Regions from separate parts of the Rothia sp. 27098_8_29 genome, predicted to be linked through region 1. Evidence: riboswitches for the same ligand, from Rfam matches in the RefSeq annotation. Region 1 holds a riboswitch; each other region holds the start of a gene.
What was found. Region 1 has a riboswitch for S-adenosylmethionine ahead of O3649_RS05515 (ABC transporter ATP-binding protein). Riboswitches for the same ligand answer to the same signal wherever they lie in the genome.
Positions count from the first base shown of each region.

Region 2: another riboswitch for S-adenosylmethionine. It lies ahead of O3649_RS07110 (bifunctional o-acetylhomoserine/o-acetylserine sulfhydrylase); the one in region 1 lies ahead of O3649_RS05515 (ABC transporter ATP-binding protein).
Region 3: another riboswitch for S-adenosylmethionine. It lies ahead of O3649_RS06155 (nuclease PIN); the one in region 1 lies ahead of O3649_RS05515 (ABC transporter ATP-binding protein).

Region 1 covers NZ_JAPWAI010000002.1:117,316-127,052, forward strand. The annotation lists gene O3649_RS05510 (LLM class flavin-dependent oxidoreductase) at 1-1,380, opposite strand, end outside; SAM riboswitch class IV at 1,495-1,603, opposite strand; SAM riboswitch class I at 1,779-1,875, shown strand; gene O3649_RS05515 (ABC transporter ATP-binding protein) at 1,880-2,716, shown strand; gene O3649_RS05520 (aliphatic sulfonate ABC transporter substrate-binding protein) at 2,781-3,845, shown strand; gene O3649_RS05525 (ABC transporter permease) at 3,845-4,687, shown strand; gene O3649_RS05530 (AMP-binding protein) at 5,132-7,246, shown strand; gene O3649_RS05535 (C4-dicarboxylate ABC transporter substrate-binding protein) at 7,410-8,495, opposite strand; gene O3649_RS05540 (transcriptional initiation protein Tat) at 8,729-9,580, shown strand; gene O3649_RS05545 (zinc-dependent metalloprotease family protein) at 9,684-9,737, opposite strand, start outside.
Region 2 covers NZ_JAPWAI010000004.1:104,947-114,683, forward strand. The annotation lists gene O3649_RS07105 (homoserine O-acetyltransferase) at 281-1,594, opposite strand; gene O3649_RS07110 (bifunctional o-acetylhomoserine/o-acetylserine sulfhydrylase) at 1,784-3,130, opposite strand; SAM riboswitch class IV at 3,234-3,346, opposite strand; gene O3649_RS07115 (ABC transporter ATP-binding protein) at 3,694-4,680, shown strand; gene O3649_RS07120 (ABC transporter permease) at 4,677-5,549, shown strand; gene O3649_RS07125 (hypothetical protein) at 5,551-6,381, shown strand; gene rsgA (ribosome small subunit-dependent GTPase A) at 6,457-7,677, shown strand; gene O3649_RS07135 (S9 family peptidase) at 7,916-9,737, shown strand, end outside.
Region 3 covers NZ_JAPWAI010000003.1:51,839-61,575, forward strand. The annotation lists gene O3649_RS06145 (SNF2-related protein) at 1-1,773, opposite strand, end outside; gene O3649_RS06150 (hypothetical protein) at 1,753-1,983, shown strand; SAM riboswitch class IV at 2,040-2,174, shown strand; gene O3649_RS06155 (nuclease PIN) at 2,210-2,437, shown strand; gene O3649_RS06160 (plasmid stabilization protein) at 2,448-2,882, shown strand; gene O3649_RS06165 (DUF6350 family protein) at 3,012-5,507, shown strand; gene O3649_RS06170 (4-hydroxyphenylpyruvate dioxygenase) at 5,520-6,110, opposite strand; gene purN (phosphoribosylglycinamide formyltransferase) at 6,378-6,974, shown strand; gene purH (bifunctional phosphoribosylaminoimidazolecarboxamide formyltransferase/IMP cyclohydrolase) at 7,189-8,799, shown strand; gene O3649_RS06185 (TetR/AcrR family transcriptional regulator) at 9,025-9,606, shown strand.

The sequences.
Region 1 (9,737 bases):
CACGTATGCGCCGCGGTACTTAGCAGCCGGGTGGGAGTCAGCAACCTTGGTGTGGCCCTTACCGAAGATGTTCTCGCGCAGGGTGTTGCCCTCGTACTCGGTGCGGTAGCGGCCGCGCTTCTGCAGCTCGGGCACAACGTACTCAATGAAGTCCTCGAAGGAACCCGGGGAGACGTGGTACGCCAGGTTGATGCCGTCCAGGCCACCCTCGTCGATCCAGCGCTCCAGCTCGTCAGCAACCTGAACCGGGTCACCAACGATGACCTCGCCCATACCACCGATGGTGGTGTGCTCGGCGATAGCCTTGCGGGTCCACTTCTTGTCCTTCGCCTGCAGGGTGAAGGGGGTCAGGAAGGACTGAATCGACTCGGTCTGCACGTAGTTCAGGACCTCGTCTTCGTCGAACTGGGACAGGTCAACACCGGACCAGCCGCCGATGATAGCCTGTGCAGATTCGAGGTTGATGTACTTCTTGTACTCCTCGTACTTTGCCTTTGCCTTCTCTTCGGTCTCATCCACGATGACGGAGAGCATTGCGAGGATCTTGACGTCGTCGCGGCTACGGCCCTGCTCCTCGGCAGCGGCGCGAATACGGTCGGTCACAACGCGGGTCAGGTCCGGGCGCAGGGCGCTGATGAACACAGCCTCAGCGTGCTTGCCGGAGAACTTCTGGCCGCGGCTGGATGCACCAGCCTGGAAGATCACGGGGGTGCGCTGCGGGCTCGGCTCGGTCAGGGAGATGCCGGGCACGGAGAAGTACTTGCCCTTGTGGCCAATCGGGTGGACCTTGGAGGGGTCAGCGTAGACGCCGCGCTCGCGGTCCTTGACGACTGCGCCGTCTTCCCAGGAGCCTTCCCACAGCTTGTAGCAGACGTCCAGGAACTCGTCGGCGATTTCGTAGCGCTCGTCGTGCGGAATCTGGGTGGGCAGACCCTGATTCTCAGCAGCCGACGGCAGGTATGAAGTCACCACGTTGAAGCCGACGCGGCCCTCAGTGAGGTGGTCGAGGGAGGCGTAGCGGCGAGCCAGGGTGTAGGGCTGCTCGAAAGTAGCGGCAGCAGTCACACCGAAGCCGAGGTGCTCGGTCACTGCAGCCATTGCAGAAATCTGGGTTGCGGGGTCATTCACGGGAACCTGAGCGGCACCCTCAATGGCGGGAGCGGCAGAGTTCTTGTACACGTCGTAGATGCCAACAACGTCAGCGATGAACACGGCATCAAACAGGCCGCGCTCAAGGGTCTTAGCCAGGTCAGTCCAGTACTTGATGGTGTTGTACTCGGTTGCACGGGAACGCGGGTGACGCCAGAGGTCGAAGCTCTGGTGACCAATGCAGGTCATTTCGAATGCGTTAACTACGATGCGCTTCTTCTGCTCAGCCATCGATTTTCCTTTCGCGAATGATCGGGGACGATCGGGTTAGTGCCCTGCACCCCGCGCGCCGCCTCCTTCTTGCCTTCTGCGTTCGGTGGTGGCCTTCGTGCAGGTGGCGCGTTCGCGCCGTACTTGCCTCGTAACGTTGAGGCCAGATCATCATCTGGGGCACCCCGCTACGGGAGAGGGTTGCCGCCCGGCTAGCCAGAGCTTAGCGCCGGGACTCATGATCTCGTGGTTTGAGTGTACGGGGCGCACGGGAGGGAGGTCACGTTTGTGACGAAAAAATCTTTTTGTGACGTGGAACCGAAATATTTCGTGATAAATGCGAAATATACGGTCATAGAAATTCATACGCGCCCGCCGGGTTGATTGAGGCACGCCACAGCCCATAGGGTGGGAGAAGCAAACCATCCAGAGCGACTGAGAGACCTGGCTCCACGACGTCGCAGCAACCGGCACGGATTCTTCCGCCCCCGGTGCTAACGCCAGGAACGATGGAAGTGACATGACACTCAACAGTGCAGTAACTGACGTACCCACCAGTGAAAAGAACGGCCGCCGTGCCGTATCCACCGCCGCCGTCCCCTTGAGCTTTGAAGGCGTCGGACAATCTTTCCCCGTGCCCGGCGGAACCCACGAAGTTCTTCGCGGAGTCTCCTTCACCGCAGCCCCCGGCGAGATTATCTCCGTCATCGGCTCCTCCGGATGCGGCAAATCCACTCTCCTGCGTGCAGCAGCAGGCCTGAACCGCATCACCGCAGGTACCGTGCGTATCGGCGAGAAGGCAGTGACCGGCCTCGACCCCCGCGTAGCTATCGGCTTTCAGGAACCGCGCCTGCTCCCCTGGCGCACCGTCGCCGACAACGTGGCGCTCGGACTGCCGCAGGGCACCAAAAAATCTGAAGGCGCAGCATCCGTAGCGCGCCTGCTCGACCTGGTCGGCCTGGGCGAATACGCAACCCACCGTCCCAAGGAAATTTCAGGCGGTATGGCTCAGCGCGTGTCCCTGGCGCGAGCGCTCGCACGCAACCCCGGCGTGCTACTGCTCGACGAGCCCTTCGGTGCTCTGGACGCGCTGACCCGCATCAACATGCAGGATTTGCTGTTGGACGTGCACCGTCAAGACCCGACCACGATTCTGCTGGTCACCCACGATGTGGAAGAGGCGCTGTACCTCTCTGACCGGGTGATTGTCCTCGGTAAGGACACCCCGGAGGCGCCCGCCACCATCCAGCGCATTGTGACCGTTGACCGTTCTCACCCGCGTGACCGCGCCGATGCAGAGATCACGGCGCTGCGTAGCGAACTGTTGGCTGAGCTCGGCGTGGAAGATAACGCCTAAAGCCGCCACGAAACGCATTTCTTACACATCACATCATCATCTTCAGAAGCGAAAAGATTTCATCATGACTTACTCCCCGTCTCGTCGTACCGCCCTCAAGTCCCTTGCCGCAGCCGCCGCTTTTGCTACTCTGCTCAGCGCCTGCGCTGGCGAAGGTTCCGGTTCCGCTAACGCCTCCGGTGCTGCCGGTGGTGGCAATCAGAACACCGTGACCATTGACTACGCGACCTACAACCCGCTGTCCCTGATTATCCGCAAGAAGGGTTGGCTTGAGACCGCCCTTGCCGCGGAGGGTAAGAAGGTTGAGTGGGTCAAGTCGGCCGGTTCGAACAAGGCGAATGAGGCGCTGCGTAGCGGCAATATTGATGTCGGCTCGACCGCCGGTTCGGCGGCGCTGCTGGCACGCGCTAATGGCTCCCCCATCAAGGTCATTAGCCTCTACTCGCAGCCGGAGTGGTCGGCACTGGTGACCCGCAAGGATTCGGGCATCACCAAGGTTGCGGATCTGAAGGGTAAGACCGTTGCCGTGACCAAGGGTACCGACCCGTACTTCCTGCTGCTGCAGGCACTCAAGCAGGAGGGTATTTCCGCTTCGGATCTGACCATTCAGAACCTGCAGCACGCCGACGGCCGCACCGCCCTGGATAACGGTCAGGTCAACGCGTGGAGCGGCCTGGACCCGATTATGGCTGCCGCCGAGGTGGAAAGCGGCGACGTGCTCTTCTACCGCAATCTGAACTTCAACACCTACGGCTTCCTGAACGCGACCGAGAAGTTCATTCAGTCCAACCCGACCGCCGCACAGACCATCGTGGACGTGTACGAGTACGCTCGCGCCTGGGCTAAGAAGAACCCCGAAGAGGCTGTGAAGATTGTCGAGGAGGAGTCCGGCATTAAGCACGAGACCGCCCAGGTCGTCATGGAGCGCACCCACCTGGATATCGACCCGGTTCCGGGCGCTAAGCAGGTTGAGGTTCTCAAGGGTGTCGGCCCGATTCTGGTCGAGTCCGGCGACGTTCCCTCCCAGTCCGACGTGGACAAGGCACTGAACAGCATTGTGGACGATCAGTTCGCGAAGAAGGCTGACAGCGCAGCCGTCGAGAAGATCGCAAAGGTGGTTGAGAAGTAATGACCGCCGCAACGGTTACCGCCGCCTCCAGCGCTCGCGCTGAGCGTGCCGAGAAGCGTGTCTCTTCCGTGAAGCTGCCGTCGAACCCGTTCGCCGGTAAGCAGTACCTGGGCCTGATTCTTCCCCTGGCGCTGATTGCCCTCTGGTACATTCTGAGCACCAACGGCGTGTTCACCCAGGTTCAGCTACCCTCCCCCGACCGTGTGGTCAGCGCCGGTGTTGAGCTGGCGCAGCGCGGCGAACTGGGCCGCCACGTGGCGATTTCTACTCAGCGTGTGCTGATTGGTTTCGGTATTGGTGCCGTGCTCGGCCTGGTGCTGGGTGCGCTGATTGGTTTGTCTGCGCCGGTGCGTCTGATTGCCGCACCGACCATTGGTGCGCTGCGTGCAGTGCCGTCCCTGGCGTGGGTTCCGCTGCTTCTGCTGTGGATCGGTATCGGCGAGAATTCCAAGGTAACCCTGGTTGCTATTGGTGCATTCTTCCCGGTGTACACCACGGTTTCTGCGGCTCTGGCGCACGTTGACCCCAAGCTTGTGGAGGCGGCACGCGCCTTCGGCCTGAAGGGTCTGCGCCTGTTCACCACGGTTCAGCTTCCCGCGGTTCTGCCGTCGGTCGTTTCGGGTCTGCGTCTGGCGCTGGCTCAGGCGTGGCTGTTCCTGGTCGCCGCTGAGCTGCTGGGTGCATCCATGGGCCTGGGTTATCTGCTGACCGACTCGCAGAACAACGGCCGCACCGACCGCCTGCTGCTGGCTATTGTGGCGCTGGCGGTGCTCGGTAAGATTACCGACGCCTTGGTGGGTGTTTTCGAGCGCTGGGTGAAGGCGAAGTACCCCAGCAACTAACGCCACCAGCAATTAGCACCACAGCTAAACGCAACACTCAGCACGCGCTGAGTTTTAGGAGAGATGTCCGCCGTGTGGTTGCTCCTCTGAAGGTGAGCTAATCATCGCTACGCGCCGGAGAAAGAAGTCGGCGGGGAAACCTGTCGCCTACTGAATGATGATGATGTGCCCCGCCCCGCGCCCCACAGCAGTGAGCGCGGGGCGGGGTCTTTAAATATTTCGGAATATTACGAACCGATACACAGCATGCCGAATATGACGGGCTCCTTTGCTTCCTGGCCCGGAGCGCGCTTTACTAAGAAGGCAAACCATCCAGAGCGACCGAGAGACCTGGCTCCGTGACGTCGCAGCAACCCCCTCGCCAACGCACACACAGACCCCACGGTCACACAGACAGCGGCACGGCGAGCAAGGGTGCTAATGCCAGCAACCGATGGGAGAATAATGGGACTGCCCACCCCCTACTCGTTCACCGACCCGCTGAACCCCACCCCGAACCCCGCCCTCGAATCTGACGAGGCACGCGTCGCGTTCTGGGAGAAGCAGGCGCAGCGCCTCACCTGGGCTGAGCCCTGGCACACCGCGCACCGCTTCGAGAAGCCGAAGTCCCTCGGCTTCGATGAGGAAGGCATCGAACAGTTCAGCATCCCCGAAATTAAGTGGTTCGAGGGCGGTAAGCTCAACGTCGCCTACAACTGCGTGGACCGCCACGTGGAGGCGGGCCGCGGCGACAAGGTCGCCCTCTACTTTGAAGGTGAACCCGGCGACCGCGAAGCCATCACCTACGCCGAGCTGCAGCGCCGCATCGCGAAGGCAGCGAACGGCCTGCTGTCCCTGGGCGTGCGCAAGGGTGACCGTGTGGTCATCTATCTGCCCGTCATCCCCGAAACCATTATTTTCACCCTCGCCTGCGCGCGTATTGGCGCGATCCACTCCCTCGTCTTCGGTGGCTTCTCCGCTGAGGCGTTGAAGTTCCGTGTGGAAGACACCGGCGCGAAGGTTCTCATCACCACCGACGGTCAGAACCGCCGCGGCAAGGTCGTTCCCGTGAAGGTCAACGCCGACGAAGCATGCTCCGGTGAGAACAACATCGAGCACGTGATCGTGGTGGACCGCACCAGCGCCTCCGACCCGGTGGCGCACGCCGCTGTGCCGTGGACTGAGGGCCGCGACGTCTGGTACCACGACCTGGTGGACGACCAGCCGGATACTCACGCCTACGAACTGCACGACGCAGAAGACCCGCTGTTCATCATTTACACCTCCGGCACCACCGGTAAGCCCAAGGGCCTGGTGCACACCATGGCTGGATACCTGGTGCAGACCGCGTACACTCACGCGCTGCTCTACGATCTGCTGCCGGATTACGTGGACGAGAACGGTGTGCTGCGCCCGGACGAGCTGTCCGCGGTCAACGACCCGGAAAAGGTTGAGTCCACCGTTCACTGGTGCACCGCCGACCTCGCCTGGGTGACCGCGCACACCTACGAAATTTACGGCCCGCTGGTCAACGGTGTCTCCGAGGTGATTTACGAGGGCACCCCGAACACCCCGCACTTCGGCCGCCACTTTGAGGTCATCGAACGCTACGGCGTGACCAACTACTACACCGCGCCGACCCTGATTCGTTCCCTCATGGGTGCGTTCCCGAACGGCCCGGAGCCCGGCAAGTACGATTTCTCGACCGTGCGCCTGCTCGGCTCGGTGGGCGAGTCCATCAACCCGGAGGCGTGGCGTTGGCTGCGTCAGCACGTGGGCGGCGGCACCGCATCCTTCATCGACACCTGGTGGCAGTCCGAGACCGGCTCGACCGTGTGCTCCCCGCGCCCGCACGACCCGGCATTCGCACCCGAGGGCACCTACCCGGAGGGTACCCCGCACTGCACTCCCCTGCCCGGTTGCGCTACCCGCGCCGTTCCCGGCGTGTCCACCCGCGTGGTGGATGAGCACGGCGACCCGGTCGAACCCGGCAAGCAGGGCTTCATCGTGGTCGATAAGATTGGCCCCTCGATGGCTCGTACCGTGTGGCAGAACCCGCAGCGTTTCCTGGATTCTTATTGGCGTCACTACGGCGAGCGCGGCTGGTTCCTCGCTGGCGACGGCGCGAAGGAAGACGAAGAGGGTAACGTGTACATCCTCGGCCGTATTGATGACGTGATTAACATTTCGGGTCACCGCCTGTCCACGATTGAGATTGAGTCGGCTCTGGTGACTCACCCGGCTGTGGTTGAGGCTGGTGTCTGCCCCGTGGAGGATGAGCTGACCGGTCACCAGGCGGTCGCCTACGTAACGCTCACCGATGAGGGTAAGGACCTGACTGAGGATGAGCTGAAGGCAGCGCTGACCGCACACGTGCGTGAGCACATCGGCCCGATTGCTAAGCCGAAGGATGTTGTGGCGGTTGCCGATATCCCGAAGACCCGTTCGGGTAAGATTACTCGCCGCCTGCTCGGTGAGCTGTACCAGGGTCGTTCGCTGGGCGATGTTTCTTCGCTGCAGAATGAGGAGGCGCTGGGCCACATCGCACAGGTGCTGGTGGATACCGGCCGCGTGAGCTAGGCCCTCTAGGCTCTGTTGCTGAGCTGCACGCTGCGCTGAGCACTGAGCTGAGCTAAAAGCTACATAGAGTAAAGGTGCGGATACCGAATGATGATTCGATATCCGCACCTTTTGCTATGCCATTTTACTGAGCTGACAAGGCTCTTTGTTGGCGTTGCACCACTTAAATCAGACCCAGCGAACGAGCGTGTTCGGCGGTAATGCCGCTCGGCTCAATGTGCTCGGGGCCCTTGTCCTTCTCGGGGTGCTCGGTCGCCTGGAAGCGGATCATCTTCACATCGTTTGCCGCACCCAGGTTCGTGATCATGCCGTCACCGTTCAGGTCCACGGACACCGGCTCGGTGTCGATCTTGCCGTTGCCGTTGAAGTCAATCGGCTGGTTGGCGGGCTTACCCTTGTACAGGAAGCCAGCCGCGCGGGGGCCGAAGCCGCGCGCCTCGTACAGCTTCGCCTCGTTGAGCATGCGGTACTCGGCGGTGGAGTAGCCGAAGTAGCGGCTACCGTCAGCCATGGGCACACCGGTGAGGGTGTACTGGTAGTTCATGACGCTGTAGTAGTTGGGCTTGTAGTTGATTTCGTCCCAGCCGCCGTGGCTCAGCGCGAGGTTGTGGCCGAGCTCGTGCACGAACACTGCCACGCGGATGTCGCTGCTTGCCTTGCCCCAGAAGTGCGGGCCGACGGTGACCATAAAGTTACGACCGCCAAAGTTAGCGATACCGGAGGAGTAGCTGTTGTCGTAGTAGTCGCCCCAGATCATGTAGTGGAAGGTGCCTTCGCGGGCGGGGTTGAACTTACCTTCGGTTGCCTTGATGCGGTGGAGCGCTTTGAACTCACTGTCGAGTTCCTGGTAGCTGATTTCGTTGCCGCCGCCGAGGTTGTACTTGGCGCTGCGGGCGTCACCTGCGTCCAGGTGGATGTTCACGCCGTGGGTGCCGTCGGGGTTGCGCATGGGCAGGTCGGCGTAAATCTTGGTGATGCGGTCCAGTTCATCTTCGCTGGGCAGCAGGCCTGCCATGTAGTCCATCTCTACGAAGATGTCCTTGTGCTTGGGGTCTGCACCCATTGCGGGGAAGTCGACGTCGATTTTGCCGTCGCCGTCAGCGTCGTAGCCCTTCATCTCCCAGGTGTTGGGGATGCCGTCGCCGTCGATGTCGGGGCTGTAGGCGTTTGCTGCGGGGGCTGCGATAGTGCCCAGGCAGAGCACTGCAAGGGAGGCAAGCGTGACGCGTGCACTCTTCATAAATGCCATGTTGTGTTCCTTAAGTGTGTGGTGACCGGTGGTGTTTCTGTGGAGTTTTCCGGGAGGGCGTTCTCCACGGTTTCCATGATGCTCCCGTTTCACGCGCTAGGTGAGCTGGGTGCCGCAATGTTCATACATTGAAGTAAAAGTTGAGATAATTTTGAAGATGAGCTGAATTACATTAGAGTATCAGTAATTCAACTCACACGCATCACCACATTTTTAATGACAAGAGAGATCCCATGACTTCTTCCTCGAACACCACTAATGGCCTGAACCGCCGCGCACTCATCAAGGGTGCCGCGTGGAGCACCCCCGTCATCGCAACCGCAGCGGCGGTACCCGCCTACGCGGCGTCCACCGATGCGCTAGAAACCCCGACCCTGAAGTTCGGTGTCTTCACTCAGGCGTTCAACTCGAACCCCGCCAACGACTTTGATACCCGCTACGGCCTGGACTCCTACACCGTGCAGGTACCCAACATCACCGCAACCTCCACCACCCCGCAGAGCCGCGGCGGCGGCACCTTCACCCCCGGCGGTAGCGTCGGCGCAGGCCTGTACGGTGGCGCGGGTCTGTGGATTTCCGCACCCATCAACTCCAAGGGCGAGTTCCAGGGCAGCTCCTGGCTGTACCCTCAGGCGCACCTGCAGGTGACCTTCGAGTTCACTTTCCCCACCGCCGAGGACGTCACCGACCCGTTGCTGTGGGACGTCGATAACGACGTTGAGATCCCGGCACTCGCTAAGAGCGAGGGTGGCGCGAAGACCAACAACCCCGCCGTGGCTGCGTTCAACGGCATCGCATACACTGCGAAGTTCTACGAGCCGGTCATCGAGGACAACGTCTGGACCGGCGTACTGGACATCCGCACCTCCGACTACCTGGAAGCCACCGCGAAGGACGGCGTGAGCTACGCACAGGTGCTGGCTTCGCTGGTTCCGGTGTACTTCACCGAGGTGACCTCCAGCTACACTCTGACCACCACCGCTCAGATCACCAGCGGTAGCGTCGCAATGCAGCTGACCGAGGGCGGCGAGTACACCTTCAAGGATCTGGCTGGTTTGCGCGCTTCGGCAACCATCACCCGCTAAAGTACCGAGCATAAACAAGGGGGCCCGGCATCCATAACGGATGCCGGGCCCCTCGCCGTGTTTAAGGCTTATCCTACTGGGCACCGCCGGTGACTGCTACCGCTTAGTCCTTCGCGGGAACCAGACCCTCGGCACGCGCACGGTCGGCGGTCATCTC
Region 2 (9,737 bases), on a different contig from region 1:
TCCGCGATATCTCGCGGAGGTTTCGCAAAACACCCGAAAAACCGGAAAATATTCCCTGACTTGGCATAACACTCTTCGAGAAGATGCAAAGAAACGCCGGGTGCTCACATCATGTGAGCACCCGGCGTCTCCTTATCTAACCTTTAGGGTGAAGGTTAATTCTCGGCGGGCGGAAGAACCTGTGAAGACACTATCTGCCCACCCGGAATTTACCCGCACTTAGGTGGTATAAACAGCGATCAGAGGGGCTTGGGTCAGCACCCCGTGAATACTCGCGGTTCTAGCGGGTCGCCGTAGCATACAGGCGAGTCATCGAATCCAACGCCTCACGCTCACGCTGCGCCTCACTTGGGGTGGCGGATTCATCTTCAACGCCGAGGGCGCGCGCCAGAATCTTCTCCACCTGCTTCGCCTCAATCAAGAAGCCGTCATGGCCGTGGTTCGACTCGATAATGTCCACGGGCACCGGGGTGGGAAGCGCCTCCGCCAGGCGGTGCGACTCGTGCGGGAAGAACAGACGGTCCGTGTTCACCGCCGCAATGGTCCACTCACAATCGGTGTGTGCCAGCGCCTGCGCCAGGGTGCCGCGGCCACGCGCCACATCGTGCGAAATCAGTGCCTCATTGACCGCCAGGTAGCTGTTCGCGTCAAAACGCTCAACCAGCTTAGCGCCGTGGTGGTCCAGGTAGCTTTCGATGGCGTAGCGGCCACGCGGCTCACCCAGCGAACCGCCCACAGTGTTTTCGCCGCGGTTCTCCTCACGGCCGAAGCGGTGCTCCAGTTCGGCGGGGCTGCGGTAGGTGGTGTGCGCGATACGGCGCGCCAGAGCCAGACCGGCAGTCGGTGCAGGACCGGCATAGTAGTCGCCACCGGCAAAGTTCGCATCCGAACGAATCGCAATGTTCTGAGTGTGGGCCCAGGAAATCTGCTCCGCCGTAGCCGAAGGACCGGAGGCAATAACCGCGCATCCGCGCACCAGCTCGGGGTTAGTTGCCGCCCACTCCAGGGCGCGAGCACCACCGAGGGAACCACCAATCACGTAGCGGAAGCTCGTCACGCCCAGTGCACGCGCCAGACGCGCCTCCGCACGTACGGAGTCGCGAATGCTCACCTGCGGGAAGCGGGAACCCCAGTGCTCACCAGCGCCCGGGTAGCCCTCGGGGACGATGCTTGCCGGGCCGGTAGAACCGTAGCAGCCACCCAGAATATTGGGGGCAATCACGAAGTAGCGGTTGGTGTCCACGACCGAGCCGGGGCCCACGATGCCTTCCCACCAGCCGTCCGATTCGATAGCGCGAATCAGCGGGGCGGGCATGTCGGGGGTGGGTACGCCGCGGGAGACATGCGTGTCACCGGTGAGCGCATGCAGGATCAGGATGGCGTTATCGCCGGTCTCGTTGAGGGTACCCCAGGTTTCGTAACCGATGGTCACCTGCGGCAGGGTCACGCCGGACTCGAGCTCCAGGTCGCCGATGTTCAGCTGACGCAGATAGCCTTGCGCTTCGGGGTGCTCGGTGCGGGTGCCCGCCACGGGGATGGGTGCGGTGACAGGCTGGCTGGTAGTGCCGGACTGGCTAGTGCTCTGGGTGGTCATGGGGTTCCCTTCACTGGGTTGGTCGGCGAGGTGGTGCCGGGTGTGAGCGGGGTACTCGTCTGTGGGTAGAAGAAGCAACAGGTTGGGCGGCAGCAACGCCGCACAGTTACAACATGCTCCGTAACGGGGAATCCGCAGGTGGACCGAAAAGCCGTAGCTTGCCGGTCCACCTGCGGGTTGCATCACCGTTTAGGAGAGGGTGTCAAAGCCCAGCTGCAGGTCGGCGAGAATATCGTCAATGTTCTCAATGCCAACTGCCAGGCGGACGAAGTTCGGGTATACGCCAATCTTCTCCAGTTCCTCAGCGGAAAGCTGGGAGTGGGTGGTGGAGGCGGGGTGAATCACGAGCGAGCGCACGTCGCCAATGTTCGCAACGTTGGAGTGCAGCTTCAGGGCGTCCACGAAGTCGCGGGTCTGCTCCAGGGTTGCGTCCTTGAGGGTGAAGCCGAGCACCGCACCGGGGCCCTTGGGCAGGTACTTCTGTGCACGCTCGTACCAGGGGGAGGATTCCACGCCAGCCCAGATAACCTTCTCGACCTGCGGGTTTGCTTCGAGCCAGTGGGCGACCTTGGTGGCGTTCTCAATGTGGCGTTCGATGCGCAGGGAGAGAGTTTCCAGACCGATACCGATGTTGAAGGCGTTGGTCGGGGAGATGGCTGCACCGGTGTCGCGCAGCAGGGAGACGCGCGCCTTCAGGATGTAGGAGAGGTTCGCACCGAATGCGGAGTCCTTGCCCAGGTCGCGTGCGTAGACAAGGCCGTGGTAGCCGGGGGCGGGCTGGTTGAACTTGGGGAACTTCTCGGGGTCTGCACCGTAGTCGAAGTTACCGGAGTCAACAATCACGCCGCCGATGGAGGTTCCGTGGCCACCCAGGTACTTGGTTGCGGAGTGGACGACCACGTCCGCGCCATGTTCGATGGGGCGTAGCAGGTAGGGGGTGGGTACGGTGTTGTCCACAATCAGGGGTACACCGTTTTCGTGCGCAATTGCAGCAATAGGCTCAATGTCGAGCACGTCATTACGGGGGTTGGGTACGGACTCGCCGTAGAAGAGCTTGGTGTTGGGGCGGACTGCGGCGCGCCATGCGTCCAGGTCGTCCGGGTTCTCGACGAAGGTGGTTTCGATACCGAGGTCGGCGAGGGTGTACTTGAGCAGATTGTAGGTGCCGCCGTACACGGAGGGCGATGCAACCACATGGTCGCCTGCACCGGCGATGTTCAGGATTGCGTAGGTGATAGCTGCCTGACCGGATGCCAGCAGCAGCGCGCCGACGCCGCCTTCCAGGGAAGCGATACGGTTTTCGATTACTTCATGGGTGGGGTTGTTGAGGCGAGTGTAAATGGGGCCCAGTTCGGAGAGGGCGAAACGGTTCGCTGCCTGCTCGGCGCTGTCAAAGACATAAGAGGTGGTCTGGTAGATGGGTAGTGCCCGAGCTCCCGTTGCGGCATCCGGCGCCTGACCTGCGTGAATCTGGCGGGTTTCGAACTTCCAACCGGCGGGGTTGGCGGGAGTCGGGACGGTAGTGTTGTTGCTCATGCGTGGCTCCTAATGGGGATTCTTAGGGGGCCGCATGCCGATGGTACAGGAATCGTCGTCGAATAATCCTGTCACGATTGATGTACCGTTATCGGTCACATCGGTCCCGCGCTTGCGTCACGCTTTTGCGTGCCGCCTGGTCTTCACCCAGGGCACCCCACCGCGGAGGAGGGTTGCCGGCCAGCTAGCTGGGGCTTATCGCTGGCGCTCTTGACCTGTTATTTAGAGTGTCATAGGGCACGGGGTGGGGTCAAGGGTTTTGTGGGTGCGCAGTACTTTAAGACATTTCATTGCAAAGATGACGTTTTTTAACGTCTGTCACCAAAAACCGTCTGCAACAAAATGTGAGCGACGGTGCCGGGGCAATCCGAGGGCGAGGCAATCGAGATGCGGAGGCGGACACCCACCATCCACACAGTAACCCCCATCACTTTTATCTACGGCTTTTCGGTACACTGAAATGACACATACACTCACGCAGGGTACAACTCGCTACGCCGTTTATCCTGCTCAGCATCCCTCCGGTATAGGGGCCAGAGGGTCATACCCGAAGGTTACCTACCATGTCTCTTGTTCTTGATGCGGCGCAGCTCAGCCGCGTCTTTGGCAAAGGTGAAAACGCTTTTACCGCCGTCGACCGTGTGTCACTTCGCGTCAGTTCCGGTGAGATTCATGCCCTCCTCGGCCCCAACGGTGCGGGCAAAACGACGACCGTGCAGATGTGCTCGACCCTGCTCACCCCCACCGGCGGTAGCCTCACCGTGAACGGTATTGACGCTATCGCCGACCCGCAGCGGGCGCGCCGTCACGTGGGTCTCGCACTGGGCGGGGAGAACGGCTTCTACCCGCGCGCTAGTGCCCGCGACAATCTGCTGTTCTTCGCCGATGTTGCGGGGGTTTCCGGGCGGACCCGACGACACGAGGTGGAGCATGCCCTAGCCCGTGTGGAACTCACCGATGCGGCAACGCGGCCTGTCCAGGAGTTTTCCCGCGGCATGAAGCAGCGCCTACATATTGCCCGCGCCCTGCTCGGCTCCCCCGCTCTGCTCCTGCTGGATGAGCCGACCAACGGGCTCGACCCCGATATCGCCCTGACCGTGCGTGCCCTCATCAGATCTCTGGCAAATGAAGGTACCGCCATTCTGCTGACGAGCCACCTGCTGGGCGAGATTGAGGACCTGGCGCACACCATCACCGTTTTGGGTGCCGGTTCCGTTGCTGTGAGCGGCAACCTCGAGGACGTTGCCGCGCACGCCGGCATTGCCGCCACGACTGTGGTTCAGGTCGAGGCCACCGCCACCGAGGGGCTTGATACGCTCCGCGGATTCCTCCACGATAAGGCGGCGGTGCTGTTTGCCCCGCGCGGTTCCGGCTGGGAACTCACCCTCTACTGGCACGGCGAGCGCACCACGTTCGAGGCGGGTGAGGCTCACCGCATCCTCACGGAGGGGCTTGCCACCGCGAACATTGGGGCACGGACCGAACCGTACACGCGACCGGCAACTCTGGAAGAGGCATACCTGGCGATGGCGGAGGGGCTCAAGCGATGAACGCTCAGACGCAGCATCCAGCAGAATCTCAACGACCGCGCGACCTGCAGCACCTGCTACACGACGTACAGCAGGAGTGCGCCCGCCAACTGCGACTCATGGGCTTTAGCCTGCGCCAGTTCCTGACGGTCCCCTACTTCATTCAGCTGCTCATCAGTACGGTACTCGGCTCGGTCATCCTTCAGGCGCTCGCCGTGCATGCGGCGGCGCAGAGCTCCGCGGGTCACTCCGTTGACCCGACCCTCGCGTGGACCCGCGCGGGCATTGTGGGCATGTGGTCGGTCTGCATCGTGTCTGCGGGCATCATCAATTTCGAGCGTTTCCGTGGGACCCTCGTGTACCTGTGTTCGGGGTCGATTTCTCCGGTGCGGGTGCTGGCGGCTATCGTTTCGAGCGCATCCATTGTGGGTATGGCGGCTTTGCCCCTGTCGTGGCTCATCTGGGCTCTTGTGACGCTTAACCCGCAGGTCACGGACTTTTCAGCACTCTGGCCGCGCTACGTTCTGGGCGTTCCCCTGCTGTGGCTTGCGTGCCTGTCGGTAACGTTCATGATTGCGGTGTTCTTCGTGGCCACACCGAACGCTATCGCCTACGAGGAGCTGTTGCTCGTGCCGGTTTTTATTCTTTCCGGGGTTCTCTTCACGACCATTGAAGCGCCCGCCTGGCTAGATGCTGTAGGCACGCTCATTCCCCTGCAGGCGCCGGTTCATCTCCTACTTGGGCGTACCACCATCACTACCCCGGCGGATGCACTCTTGCCCGTAATTCAGACCCTGGTCGTGAGCTTCATCTGGGCGTTGTGCGCCTTCCTTTTTGCCCGGAAGGCTCTCGCCTCAGCCCGCCGTCGCGGCACCCTGGGGGCGATGTAGCGTGCGTATTCTCTCTTCTGCCGCTCTGCCTAGCGTGGCGCGTCGGGCTCTGTCGACCGCCTCTATTGGCTGGTCATCTTCTATTACCTTCGCAACCCTCGGAACGGCCATCACGACCCTGGTGCTCGTGCCGGGCCTCAACGTGCTTTTCACGGTGCTTCTGGGTGCCGACCTTGCGGCGAACGATACTGTGCGCATCGGCTGCGCGACCGCGCTGATTACGACCCTCAGCTCCGTGGCAGCCGGTATTGTCGCGCGCGTTGCCACCGACCGGTGGATTGGCGTCTTCGAGTATGTGTGCACGGCACGCCCCGTGGATGCGGGCTACTGGCTGGGGGCGGCGGCGGTACCGGCGTTGCTGGCTTCCGTGACGGGTCTGAGCAATGTGGGCATCGTGTGGTTACTGTCCCTCACATCCTCCGCTGCGGGAGCAAGTTCCGGGCTTTTGGTCGGCACCATCTTACTGATGCCGGTTGCGATTCTTGGCGGGGTCTGCCTGGGCATTTTTGCCGCCGGTTTGGGTCTGTACCTGTCGGATCCGTACACGGGCTCGAATGTTCTATCTATTGTTCTGCCGGTCAGCGCGGGCGTGATTGTGCCGGTGAGTACCTACCCCGGCTGGCTTGCCTGGCTGTGTTCCTGGGTTCCGGGGTCCCGGCTGGTGCAGGCTTTAGATACCTCTGGCAGTATTGCGAGCAGCACTACCCCGAATCTCTTCGCGCTCCTGGCAGCAGACACAGCCCTGGCAGTACTCTACGCCGCTATCGGGCTGGGGCTGACTTTCCTTGCCGCCCGCCGCATCCGTGCCGGCGCCCGCGCCTCGCTGTTGTAAACGGTGAACCCTGAAAAAGAACGAGCCTTTTACTCACCCGCTATCCGGGCGCCGCAACCAAGAAAGACTATTCCTGTGACCATTGCTCCCGCTTCATACACCTTAGAGACTCTAGGGTTCGACCCCTCCTGGCAGGGTTCAGCAATCCGCGCCGCGTTCACCCTCGGCGGTACCCTCGAAAACTTTACCCTCGCCCGTGTCAGCGCCGTGCACCGCACCCGCTGCGAGCTACTGACCTGCGAGCGGGGTGAGCTCGTGAAGCTCTCCGCGCCGCTGCGTCCGGTTGAGAATGACTACGGCGAAGAAGAGTACCCCGTCGTCGGCGACTGGGTACTCACCCAGCCCATCCCCGGAACTGGCGGTGCAGCCCAGCCCGCGGAGCACAAACCCCTCGCGATACTGCCCCGGCGAAGCTACCTCACCCGACCCAGCGCCACCCGAGAATCCGCGGATCAGCCTGTCGCCGCCAACGTGGATATGCTCTGCATCGTTGAGCCCTGCTTCCCCGAGCCGTCCATTGGGCGAATTGAACGTTACACCGCCCTGGCGCACGCTTCCGGGGTGCAGGTCGCGCTGATTCTCACCAAGGGTGACCTAGTAACGGCCGAACAGCTCGCCAGCTATCGGGAGTCTCTGGGTGGCGGCGTGGATATGGTACTTACCGTCTGCACGGACAACGGCTACGACCCCGCCCCGGTGGCGGAGCTTGTCGCCGGACGCACCGCCGCGTTCCTGGGCCGTAGCGGCGCAGGAAAATCCACCCTGGTCAACGCCCTGCTCAACCCCGGAGTTGACCCCCGCGAGGATAGCCAAGAACATCAGGTGCAGGTCACCTCCACGGTCCGAGATGCTGACGGCAAAGGGCGCCACACCACCACCAGCCGCCAGATGCTTGTTTTACCCGGTGCGGAAGGCTCAAGCGAAGGAGACGCAACCAACGCAAAATCATCATCTGGCACGGTGCTGATCGACACTCCGGGCGTGCGAGCCCTAGCCGCAACGAGCGATAGCGCCGCGATTGACGAAACCTTCGATGACGTCTCCGGTTACGCTTCCGTCTGCCGGTACAGCGACTGCTCCCACGGCTCCGAACCCGGATGCGCGGTACAGCAGGCGCTCGCCGACGGCGCTCTCGACCCCGAGCGCTTCGAACGCTACCGCAGGATGATAGCCGAATCCGCGCGTCTACGCCTGCGCTCTCAAGAACGTGAGTACAGGCAAAGTAACCGTGCCTTCACGAAGGCGAATAAGGCGGGCCGCCGCACCCTCATGTCCATTAAGGGGCGCGCTAACTAGCCACTGAACGCGCACGTTGCGGCGAGGCTTCGGTGAGACTTCAGCTGGGCTTCCACAGGCTGAGCCGGGCGACCCCGCACAAGCCGCAATATAGTAGCCTGCCTCACTCTTCGATACACTAGAACTAGGCGTGCCCACAGTCCCCCGCGCACTCTCACCGCCACCCGGCGGCACAGGAACGCGGGCGCAGACGGCACACACCATTCACAAACCCATAACTCATGAAAGAGGTGGCAGCATGGCTGAACAGAACCTCACCCCGCCCGTACCGAAGAAGGTCGAGCACCGCCGCGAACACCACGGCGACGTCTTCATCGACCACTACGAATGGCTCCGCGACAAGGAAAGCGAAGAGGTCCTCAACTACCTCAAGGCAGAAGCCGAATACACCGAAGCTGTCACCGCAGACCAGCAGCCCCTCCGCGAATCCATCTTCAACGAAATCAAGGGCCGCACCCTGCTGTCAGATCTGACCGTCCCGAACCGTATCGGTGACTGGTGGTACTACAGCCGCATGGTGCCCGGCGGTCAGTACCCCGTCTTCTACCGCTACCCCGCCCTGCACGAAGGCGACGAGGTGGTGCGCTACACCCCGCCGACCGTCACCCCCGGCGAAGTACTCGAGGGTGAAGTCGTCATCCTCGACTGCAACGAATACGCCAAGGACATGGAGTTCTTCTCCCTCGGCAGCTTCCAGCCCGCACGTAACGGCAAGCTGCTGAGCATCTCCGTGGACGAAAAGGGCGACGAACGCTACGAGCAGCGCTTCCTCAACATGGAAACCGGCGCCTTCCTCGAAGACACCATCCCCAACATTGCGGCGGGCTCCTTCTTCATCAACCACGCCGAACAGCTCATCTACCTCGTCCCCGACGAGTCGTGGCGCCCCTGGCGTGTCTACGTGCACGACGTCGGACAGGGCACCGAAGACCACCTGATCTATGAGGAACCGGACAACACCATGTGGCTCGGCGCCGCCATGAGCTCCGACCGTTCCTCCGTGGTCATTACCAGCTCCAACTCCGAGTACACGGAGGTGCGCCTCATCCCCACCCGCGAACCCAAGGGCGAGCCGACCCTGCTCATCCCCAAGAGCGCGGGCATCGAATACTACGCCGAGCCGCTCAACATTGCCGGCGAACAGCACCTGCTGATTCAGCACGACTACAATGCGCTGAACTCCGAGCTGGTCCTCGCAGACATGCCGCGCGAAGGTGAAAGCCTCGAAGAGTACGCGCAGCGTTGGGTACCCGTCATCCGCCACAGCGAACACGTACGCCTGGAGGGCTTCACCTTCACCGCAACGCACCTGGTCGTCACCGCCCGCGCGGACACCACCACCCGCATCTTCCTCGCACCGCGTGAGCAGCTGCCCATCCAGTGGCGCCGCCGCCGCCCCGCCGGCGTGACCTTCATGGAGCCTGCCGGCTTCGACGAGGAACTGTACACCGCCTCCGTGCTGCGTGCGGAGAACTACTCCCCCGTGCTGCGCATCGCCTACACCTCGTACCTGACGCCGCGCCGCGTCTACGACTACTTCCCCATGTCGCAGACCCTGCTGCTGCGCCGTGAAACCCCGGTACTCGGCGGCTACAACCGCGAGGACTACCGCGCCTACCGCGACTGGGCACCGGCGGAGGACGGCACGCTCATCCCAATCTCGGTGATTCACCGCGCCGACCTGGACATGAGCAAGCCACACCCGGTCATCCAGTACGGTTACGGCTCGTACGAGTCGTCCATGGACCCGATGTTCTCCATCCCGATGCTGTCGATCCTGGACCGCGGCGTCATCTACGTCATCGCACATATTCGCGGCGGCGGCGAGATGGGCCGCTCCTGGTACCAGAACGGCAAGAAGCTCGCGAAGAAGAATACCTTCACCGACTTCGTGGACGTCACCAGCTACATTGCGGCTAAGCCGTGGGCTGATGAGGCGCGTATCGGCTGCTACGGCGGTAGCGCCGGCGGCCTGCTCATGGGCGCCGTCGTGAACCTCGCCCCCGAAAAGTACGCCGCCTGCCTGGCTGCCGTACCGTTCGTGGATGCGCTGACCACCA
Region 3 (9,737 bases), on a different contig from region 1:
GCGTACCTGCTCGTCAAAGCTGATTTCAAGCACCAGATGCGGCGGCTTCACGCGCGGCAGCGCTAGCGCCGGATCGGGGGTCAGCGAGGGAATGGAACGGCTGAGCGCGGGCAGATACTCCTTCTGGAACGTGGCGCGTTCCGCGGCGGGAACGTGCACGGTTCCGGCGCTAATGAGCGATTCGGAGGCGGCATCGAGCGGCTCGACCAGGGGAATGAGCGCCAGCTCCACGCCCTCGGGCAGTTCGGGCACGGCGGGGGAGTAGCGCACCCGTTCACCCTGCGCCGGGTTATTCTGAGCCGGGGCAATCGTCGGTGCGCTATTCTCAGCTTCCTCAGCCGGCGCCTCCTGCGCGTCCTTTTGCACGAAAGATTCGCGGCCCACTTCATCCAGCGCGCCGGGGCGCGCGGTCTTCCAGTGCACCGCCTTTGCCGCCTGTTCGTACTCCTGCTGGGCGAGCCCTCCCAGGGCAAAGAAGCCGGTGCGCGGGGTGCCGATGGGGTGGCAGTGCGCGGCGGGTAGCCAGAGCTGGCGCAGTAGTTCGCCTTCGCGTCCTTCCCAGCTGAGCGCGGCTTGAAGCTGCAGTCCGGCGCCTTCCGCGTGTTTCTCTTCGCTGGCGGCGGCGTGCAGGCGCACCTGTGCGGGGCTCAGCACGGCGTAGTTCACTTCGCGACCGTTGACGAGCAGGGGCAGGCCAATATCCTCCGCGCGGGCTAGTACATCCCAGAGCAGAGTGGAGGCAGAAGCGCTGATTGAGATCCAGTCGCGGTGCGAGGAGTACATGTTCTGCCAGGGGCGGGCAATCGAGTAGAGCTCGGCGAAGAATCGTTCGTGTTCGGGGTAGATTTCGTGCCGCCCGACGGGCCCGCCCACGCTGGAGGCGAAGGTTTCCCAGCTGAGTCCGCCCTTGATCCAGCGCCCGGTTTTGGACGCCATGAGCGGGCGGGCGAGCAGGTTAATGCTGGGGGTTGCGCCGGGCATATTGCGGCCGCGCGCGTAGGAACCGGAGACGCTCAGCGAGAAATCCAGGGCGCCGCTCACGCGCATCGAATCGATGCCCGCAAGGTCCTGACGTGCGGAAAGAATGGAGGAGAGGTCGCGCCGCCATGCCGAGATTTTGGTTGCGGATGCCTCTGCCTGCAGGCTCGGGGAGGCGCCTAGCTCGTTGAGTGCAAAGCTTCCCTGGGGGTTTGCGGGCTCGGCAGTCGCTGCATCGGGCGCGGGCAGTTTCGCCGCGGTGGTGAGCGCACCGGAGGCGCGCAGCGCCGCGAGCGGGTCGGCGGATTTCTTCGCCTCCGCAACGTCCGCGCTCTTTGAATCTGCGGGTCCCTTTGCCTCTGCCGCGTCCTTTGCCGCGGCACCGGGTACGCCGATCGGTCCGGGGTGTTCACTGAGTGCCTTTTTCGCTACGGAGGCGCGGTCGAGCGCGGTGAGCATGAGCGCTACGGCGTGCTTGCAGTCGGTGAGCACGGGGCAGGTGCAGCGGGCGGTGAAGGTTGCGGAGCCGCTGACGGCGGGGAAGAAGCGAATGGTCACTTCGTAGGGGATGATGGTGCTTCCGTTGACGAGCCCGGTGAGGGTTCGCTCGTCTTCGTCGTAGCTGTATCGGATGACTTCGCGGTTGCGCTGGTAGGCGAGGCCGCGCTGGTAGGTGCGGTGCCCGGCCTGGCGAATGATCTGCGGTACGGTGACGGGAATTTCGGGGAAGGGGTTGTTGGCGCTCACCAGCTCATTATCGCGTATTGTGCGGGTATGCGCCTTGTTGCCGGTCATTTGCTGGCGGCTGCCGGGCTGACTGTTGGATTGACTGTCGGGCTGGTTGCCGAGGCGACTATTGAGCGGTGGTTTGGGGTGTATTTCGTATTTGTGGTGGGGGAGTTTTTAACGCATAAAAACACCGGTATTCACATAAGATATTCCGCGCAGTATCAAAAATTCACGCCATTTAAAACGTTTTCACAAGCCAAAATGCTAATAATCTAAATCTCTTTCACAAAAAGCTTTACTTAACTTGAGAAAATGCTGTAAGCTAAACCCAGCTTCAAGAGTTTCGACTGATAAGCTCCGACTATGGTCGAACGCCAACCCCATGTTCACGGGTGGCTCGGATGACGAAGCGGTTTGTATTCACCACCGGAATAACCGGTGGTAATTGGTACAGACAAGAGCAACGCGAAAGGATCGCGCCACTCACGGCGCAGGTTGTCACATGTACAACGGCTCTGCAACCAAAGCAGCAATCTCTCTGAACCCCTCCCGCTCCTACCAGGAAAGCCTGCGTGCCGCAGCTGTCCCCGCGCGAGGCGGATACACCGCAGTCAGCATTGACGACTACTCCCGCATTTCTTCTAAGCGCGACGAGTTCCTGAACTTCCTTCTTCTGCCCAACCCCGAGGGCATCCCCGCTATTGAGTACGCCGGTCTGCGCGTAGCGTAGCATTAGGGGTATGAATTTCTCCGGTATGCTCCTGGACTCCGACGTTCTTGCGGAGATCCGTAAGGCGGATCCAGACCCCGCCGTGGTCGCTTTTCTGCGCCGCCGCTCGTTCCGGCACATGTACATTTCTGTGCTGAGCATTGGCGAGCTGAAGGGCCTGTACCCCTACCCGGAAACTGATCGCTGGATTACCGAACTTCTTGAGCGCTTTGGCGACCACGTTATTAATGTGGATGCGCGCGTGAGCCTCGAGTGGGCGGGCCGTCAGGCGCCGCGCGGCGTGCATGCCGTGGGTCGTGATGATGCCGGTCCGCTGCCTACCGCCGCCCTGGAGGGTCTGATGGCGGCGAGCGCGAGCGCCTATGATTTGGAGCTGATTTCTTCTAAGGCGCAGGTGTACCGCGCCTGGGGTGTTCAGGCTTCCAACCCGTGGACTGAGCAGTAAAACTTCGCCTGATACACGTCCTCGCGTGCGCGTCTGGATGAATACCTGTGTGAATAGTTGTGAGAACCCGCTTTCGAGTGTTAATCGGAGGCGGGTTTCGTCGTTAATTCGTGGCATGATTGAAGGACGATGAAAAGCACCTCACCTATCTCGCGTTATTCCATGCCCATGCCTCTGTGGCTTCAGGGTGTTGTTGAGCTAATTGTTACTGCCCTGTTCTCTGCGCTTGCTGTGTTTGCGGCGATGTCTGCCGTGTGGGCGACCAAGGGTTTTGGCGACATGGAGTTCTCCTCTGTGGCCGCCATGTCGGCGCACCTGTGGCTTCTGATTCACGGTGTTCCTTTGGATCTTGCGGCTGCTTTTGGTGCTTCTGCCGGCACGATGACGCTGGTGCCGCTGGGCTTGAGTATTCTGCCTCTGCTGCTCTGTTACCGTTCGGGTCGTCGCCTGGCGCGCGCCTCGTATGAGGGTGAGTTTTTGATTCCGGTGCTGTCCGGTTCGGTGACTTATGCGCTGATTAGTTCGGCGATGTACGGTTGGGCGAGCCCGCATCCGCAGCCTCTTCAGGCGTTGAATGCTGCCCTGGTGCCTTTGGGTATTGTGGTGGCTGGTCTGATGTGGGGTGGCTACCGTGAGGCGCGTTCGCTCTCGCGCATGGTGGGTGTTGATACTGCGGAGCAGATTTCGCAGATGAGTCAGTATTCGCGTTGGGCGGGTTCGTATGCCTGGGCTGTGGTGCGTGCTGCGGTGGTTGCTTTTGTGGCGCTGGTTGGTCTGGGTGCGGTGCTTTTGGGTATCGGTATTTTGGCGGGCTGGTCGCAGATTGTTGCCACCTACCAGGAGCTGCATGCGGGCGCTGTGGGTGATACTGCGGTGACTCTGTTGCAGCTGGGTTTCTTGCCGAACCTGGTGATTTATGCGATTGCGTGGTCGACCGGTGCCGGTTTCTCCTTTGGTGCGGGTACCTCGGTTGGTTTGACCAGTAGTGATGTTGGTACTTTGCCGATGCTTCCGATTCTGGGTGCTGTGCCCGAGTCAATGGGCACGTTCGGTCTGGTGGGTCTGCTGGTGCCGCTGGGTGCCGGTGCGATTGCTGGCTGGTGGTTCTTGCGTGAGGGTGAGGATCACCTGGATGAGTGGGTTGCCCTGAAGGTTCCGTTCCGCCCGCTGTCTGCGCTGATTTCTGCGGTGGTGCTGGGCATGATGACCGGTATTATGACGTCGTTTGGTGCCCTGTGGCTGGGCTGGATTTCGTACGGCTCTCTGGGTATTGGTCGTTTTACGGAGGTTGGTGCTGAGCCGCTGACTTTTGCGGCGCATACCGCGTTGACGGTGGGCGCCGGCGTGACGTTCGGTATGTTGCTGAGCCGCGCCCTGGTGCCGGATAGCAGCCGTGAGCTGCCTCGTTTTGCGGATGAGCGCCCGAACCTGGGTGAGCGTCTGATGAGTTTTACTGCCTCGACTCGTGAGCGTTTTGCACAGGGCCGTGAGCATTTTGCGGAGCGTCGTGAGCAGCGTGCGCAGGAGCGTGCGGAGCGTATGGAGCGTGAGGCTGAGGAAGCGGCCGCACGTGAAGCCGCTGAGCGTGAAGCTGCAGAGCGTGAGGCTGAGGAAGTCGCCGCTCGTGAGGCTACAGAGCGTGAAGCAGCTGAGCGCGAGGCGGAAGAGACGGCACGCGCGGAGGCTTCCGAGAACGTTGTTGAGGCCGAGCTGTCTGTAGCATCTGAGCAGTCTGTTGTATCTGAGGTAGCGACCGGTCATGTTCCGGTGCATCCGCAGGAGCCTGTGGTTGCCGTCCCCGTGGAAGCGACTGAGCAACTGGCGCAGCGTGCGGCGGCGGACGCTTTCGCAGACATCGTTGAAGAGCGTGGAGAGGCTGCTGAAGAGCCCGCCTCCGAAGAGGCTACTGCTGAGGAGAGCCCCGCTGAGGAGTACGAGCCGATTGAGGCCGTTCAGCAGGTCGATTACCTGCACTCTGCTCACGCTGACTCTGCACATGCTGAGGATTACGAGAGCATTGAAGCATCTGTTGAGCCTGCCTCCAACGAGTACACTGCTGACGAACACGGCACCTATGACCCCGCCGTGTACGCTCACGACCCCTCCGAGGAGGAGACTCGCGAGCTGATCCAGGAGCCTGTCTACGAGGCTGCCGAACCTGTAGCGGCTGAGCGTGAGAACGCTGTTGAAGAGCCCGCAGAGCAAGCGCCGCGTTCGAAGGGCCGCGCGAGCCGCATTATGGCGTACTTCGGTTTTGGTCTTGAGCAGCCCGCTGCAGCGCAAGGTGCGGAGCCGACTGAGGGTTCCCACGCTGAACCCGCCCCGCAGGATTCCGCTCAGGACCGCGCGCTTGAGCGTGCGCAGAAGCGCGAGGCGAAGAAGGCGGCTAAGGAGGCACGCAAGAAGCAGAAGAACGACCTAGAGCGTGATTTTGTGGATCGTGAGCTGGATGTCCTCTCTGCCGATCAGGCGATGAGCCGCATCTTTGAGGTTCGTAGCCAGACCGGCATTCTGCCGCTGGTGACCGATGAGGCGTCTACCGTGGAGCTGCCCCCGCTGGATGTCAGCTCCTCGAAGTCCCATGGCTCTAATGCGCAGGGTTCTAACGCCCGCAAGAAGAACTAGCGCGCAGAACCCCTAACGAGCTGCAGAAGAGCTAGAGCTGGACGTGCCGGTGAGCTTGTCCATCGTGCCCTGGAACTTCTGGTCGCAGCTGTACATGTCGGTCTGGGTCAGCGCGGCGGCGCGGCACTCGCGGTACTCCTGCGCGCCGGGCATGAGGGCAAGACCGACGCCGCCCAGCAGGGTCATTGCGCCGTAGATGATGCTGACGCCCGCGGCAATGTAGAAGAACCAGGGGCCGCGGTAGACCGCGGTGCGCACGATCGCAATAATGCTCAGGGTAATGCCGGCGAGCGCGAAGATGAAGAGCGCCAAGAAAAGCGGCATCGTGGAGAGTACGAAGGAAGACGCCGCAAAAATCACCAGCGCGGCAACAATCAGCATGAGTGAGGTGCGAATATTCGCTTTCTGCTGTTCGATGGGGTCGATGGGCTTGCTCGGCTTCTTGCCATGAGGTCCTCGAGGCTGCGGCATCATGTTCTGAGGTGCCTGCTGCGGCGCTCGCGGCGGAACCTGCTGGTTCTGCGGTGCACCGTTGTTCGGGGTGGGCTGCTGCGGTGCGTTGTTCGGTGCGTTGTTTGGAGTGTTCTGCGGGGGAGTAGACATACCTATAAGGGTACCGTCCCGTGCGCCCGCGACCTATTGAGTATGCGGCCTATTGAGTTCGCGACCTGTTGAGTTTGCGTCCAGTAAACCCCGGTGAACCCCCATAAACCCCCATAAACCCCCATGAACTCCAGTGAACCCCGGTGAGGATTTGTCCCGCCGGGGTTTCTTTGTGCTTACCTTTGGGCTTTGGGCCTGTTGTGAACCTCTTACCCCTTTGGATAAGGGTGTGAGATGGGTTATGCTAGTCGGGTGCGAATTGTGGTTATGGTATCCGGCTCCGGAACGAATCTTCAGTCCATCCTCGACGCTGTAGCAGCGGGCGAGCTTCCCCTCGACATTGCGGCAGTGGGCGCCGACAAGCCCTGTCTGGGTATTGAACGTGCCCAGGCGGCGGGTGTACCCACCTTCCTGGTTCAGCCCGGCGACTACGCCGACCGCCCCTCCTGGGACCGCGCGCTGGAAGAAAAGATCGCTTCCTACGACCCCGATTACATTGTGTTCGCCGGCTTCATGCGCATTGTTGACGCGCAGCTGGTCGAGCGTTTCAGTAGCCGCATCATCAACACCCACCCCGCCCTGCTGCCCTCCTTCCCGGGTGCGCACGGCGTGCGTGACGCCCTGGCGCACGGTGTGAAGATTACCGGCCTGACCGTCCACTTTGTGGATGCGGGCGTTGACACCGGCCCCATCCTCGCCCAGGCGGCAGTGCCCGTTCTGGACGACGATACCGAAGAGACCCTGCACGAACGCATTAAGGTGCAGGAGCGCCGCCTGCTCGTGCAGACCATCGCATCTCTCGCTGAATCCCACGGTGCTGTATCTGACGGCGCTGAATCCCGCGGCACTGCATCTGACAGCTAATTCCGCCCACTAAATTTTTCGCGGCGGAATGAGCCGAGCTCAAACCCCGCCGCCCATACACGTTCCGTTGTGCCCATTTGACGCGCTCACCTTAGCGTCACGCACAGCGGCGGGGAATACCCCCACACATATCCTGTCTATCCGGGCAGGCTACGTCCATCCACCAGCTGTGCCGCCGAGAACCGGCGTGCACGTCTAAAGCATCGGAGTATTTGTGTCTCTCATTGAGCTCGATCGCGTGCCCCTGCGCCGCGCCCTCATTTCCGTCTACGACAAGACCGGTCTGGAGGAGTTCGCCCGCGGCCTGCACGAGGCTGGCGTCGCGCTGGTCTCCACCGGCTCCACCGCATCCACCATCGCGGCAGCAGGCGTACCCGTCACCGAGGTCACCGAAGTGACCGGTTTCCCCGAGTGCCTCGAGGGCCGCGTGAAGACCCTGCACCCGCGCATCCACGCCGGTATTCTGGCGGACCGCCGCAAGCAGGAGCACATCGACACCCTTGAAGAGCTGGACGTTGAGGCGTTCGACCTGGTGGTTGTGAACCTGTACCCCTTCGTTGAGACCGTTGCCTCCGGCGCCGATCAGGACGCCATCATCGAGAAGATCGATATTGGTGGCCCCTCCATGGTTCGCGCTGCCGCGAAGAACCACGATGCCGTCGCTATTGTTGTAGACCCTGCCGACTACGCGCGCACCGTTGAGGCCGCTAAGAACGGTGGCTTCTCCCTGAACGAGCGCCGCCGCCTTGCCGCTGGCGCTTTCGCCCACACCGCCGCATACGACACCGCTGTGGCAACCTGGACCGCATCCCAGTTCCTGCAGGATGAGGATGCTAACTTCTGGCCCCCGTACGCTGGCCTGGGCTTTGAGCGCAGCGAGACCCTGCGTTACGGCGAGAACCCGCACCAGCGTGCCGCCCTGTACGTTGACCCCGCCGCTGCCCCCGGCATTGCTCAGGCGGAGCAGGTGCACGGTAAGGCGATGAGCTACAACAATTACGTTGATGCTGACGCCGCTCTGCGTGCCGCTTACGACTTCGACGAGCCGGCTGTTGCCGTTATCAAGCACAACAACCCCTGCGGTATTGCTGTGGCAACCTCCGGCGCGGCTGACCCGATTGCGGACGCTCACGCGAAGGCGCACGCATGCGACCCGCTGTCCGCATACGGTGGCGTGATTGCCGCTAACCGCCCGGTGACCGCCGCTATGGCTCAGACCGTCAAGGGCATCTTCACCGAGGTTGTCGTGGCTCCCGGCTTCGAGCCCGAGGCGCTGGAGATCCTGCGCGAGAAGAAGAACCTGCGCCTGCTGGTTCTGCCCGAGAACTTCGCCCGTGAGGCTATCGAGTACCGCCCCATTTCCGGTGGCGCACTCTTCCAGGAGGCTGACCGCCTGCAGGCTGAGGGTGACGACCCGAAGAACTGGACCCTGGTCGCCGGTGAGGCAGCTGACGAGGCAACCCTGCGCGACCTCGAGTTCGCCTGGCGTGCACTGCGTTCGCCCAAGTCCAACGCTATTCTGCTTGCCGATAACGGTGCCGCAGTGGGCATCGGCATGGGCCAGGTGAACCGCGTGGACTCCTGCAAGCTCTCGGTGGAGCGCGCGAACACCCTCGGCGGTGAAGGTAACGAGCGTGCCCGCGGTGCGGTTGCCGCATCCGACGCGTTCTTCCCCTTCGCTGACGGCCTGCAGGTTCTGCTGGACGCCGGCGTGCGTGCCGTCGTGCACCCGGGCGGTTCGATCCGCGACGAGGAAGTTATCGAGGCGGCTAAGGCTGCTGGCGTGACCATGTACCTGACCGGTACCCGCCACTTCTTCCACTAAACATGTGTAGCGGGCTCAGTACGCGCTGAGCTACCTGCTGTGAGCGGGGCATCCTGGGGTAAACCCGGGGTGCCCTGCTTTTATACCGGGTGCCCGTGCATCCGTATTGTGGGCACTCATATTTATAGAATTTTTGCTCTATTTTGCGCCGGATTTGCGCATGAGGGCGCGTCAACGGCGACCAGGATGCGCACGGATTGGCTAAAAGTTCGCTAGGATTAGGTTGTGCCTAAAGTCAGCGAAGAATACAAAAAGAACAGGCGTTCTCAGATTGTAGAGACCGCCCGCGAATGCTTCATCAAGCACGGTTATCAGAAGGCTTCGATGAGCGATATTATTGCGGCCACCGGCCTGTCTGCTGGAGCGATTTATAACCACTTCTCCTCTAAGGATGAGATCATCCTGGCGGCAGCCCGCATGGACATGGCGCCCTTCGACCGCATCCGCGCCGAACAGCCCTGGGACTACGTGTTCGGGTGCCTGAAGGTGCTGGACACCCCCAAGATTCGCCGTCACCTGCTCGTCACCTGGGGCGAGGCCGTGGCAATGCCGCAGCTGGCGACCGTGGTGTCTGAGCAGCTGAGCTACCTGCGCGATCAGTCCCTGGAACGCTACCGCGCCTGGGGTGCAGCTGAGCTGGACTTCACCGAAGAGGAGCTTGAAGAGTGGCTGACCGTTATCGGTGCCGCGGTGCTGTCGGTGCTGACCGGTTACGTGGTGCAGACCCAGCTGGTGGCTGGCGGTAAGAAGGAGAGCGCTCGTGAGGCGTACCTGGAGTATGCTTCCGCTATCCTGCGTCAGGCGTAGGGTGTGTAGACCCGCTTAACGGCCGCCGATAAGCCTGCCGGGGTGTGTTGTGCGCCCCTCGCCGGTGTTGCGCCGACGCCGTAAAAACTTCATCGTGATGCTTTGTAAAGCCCGTTTTCCTTCTCGAAGGA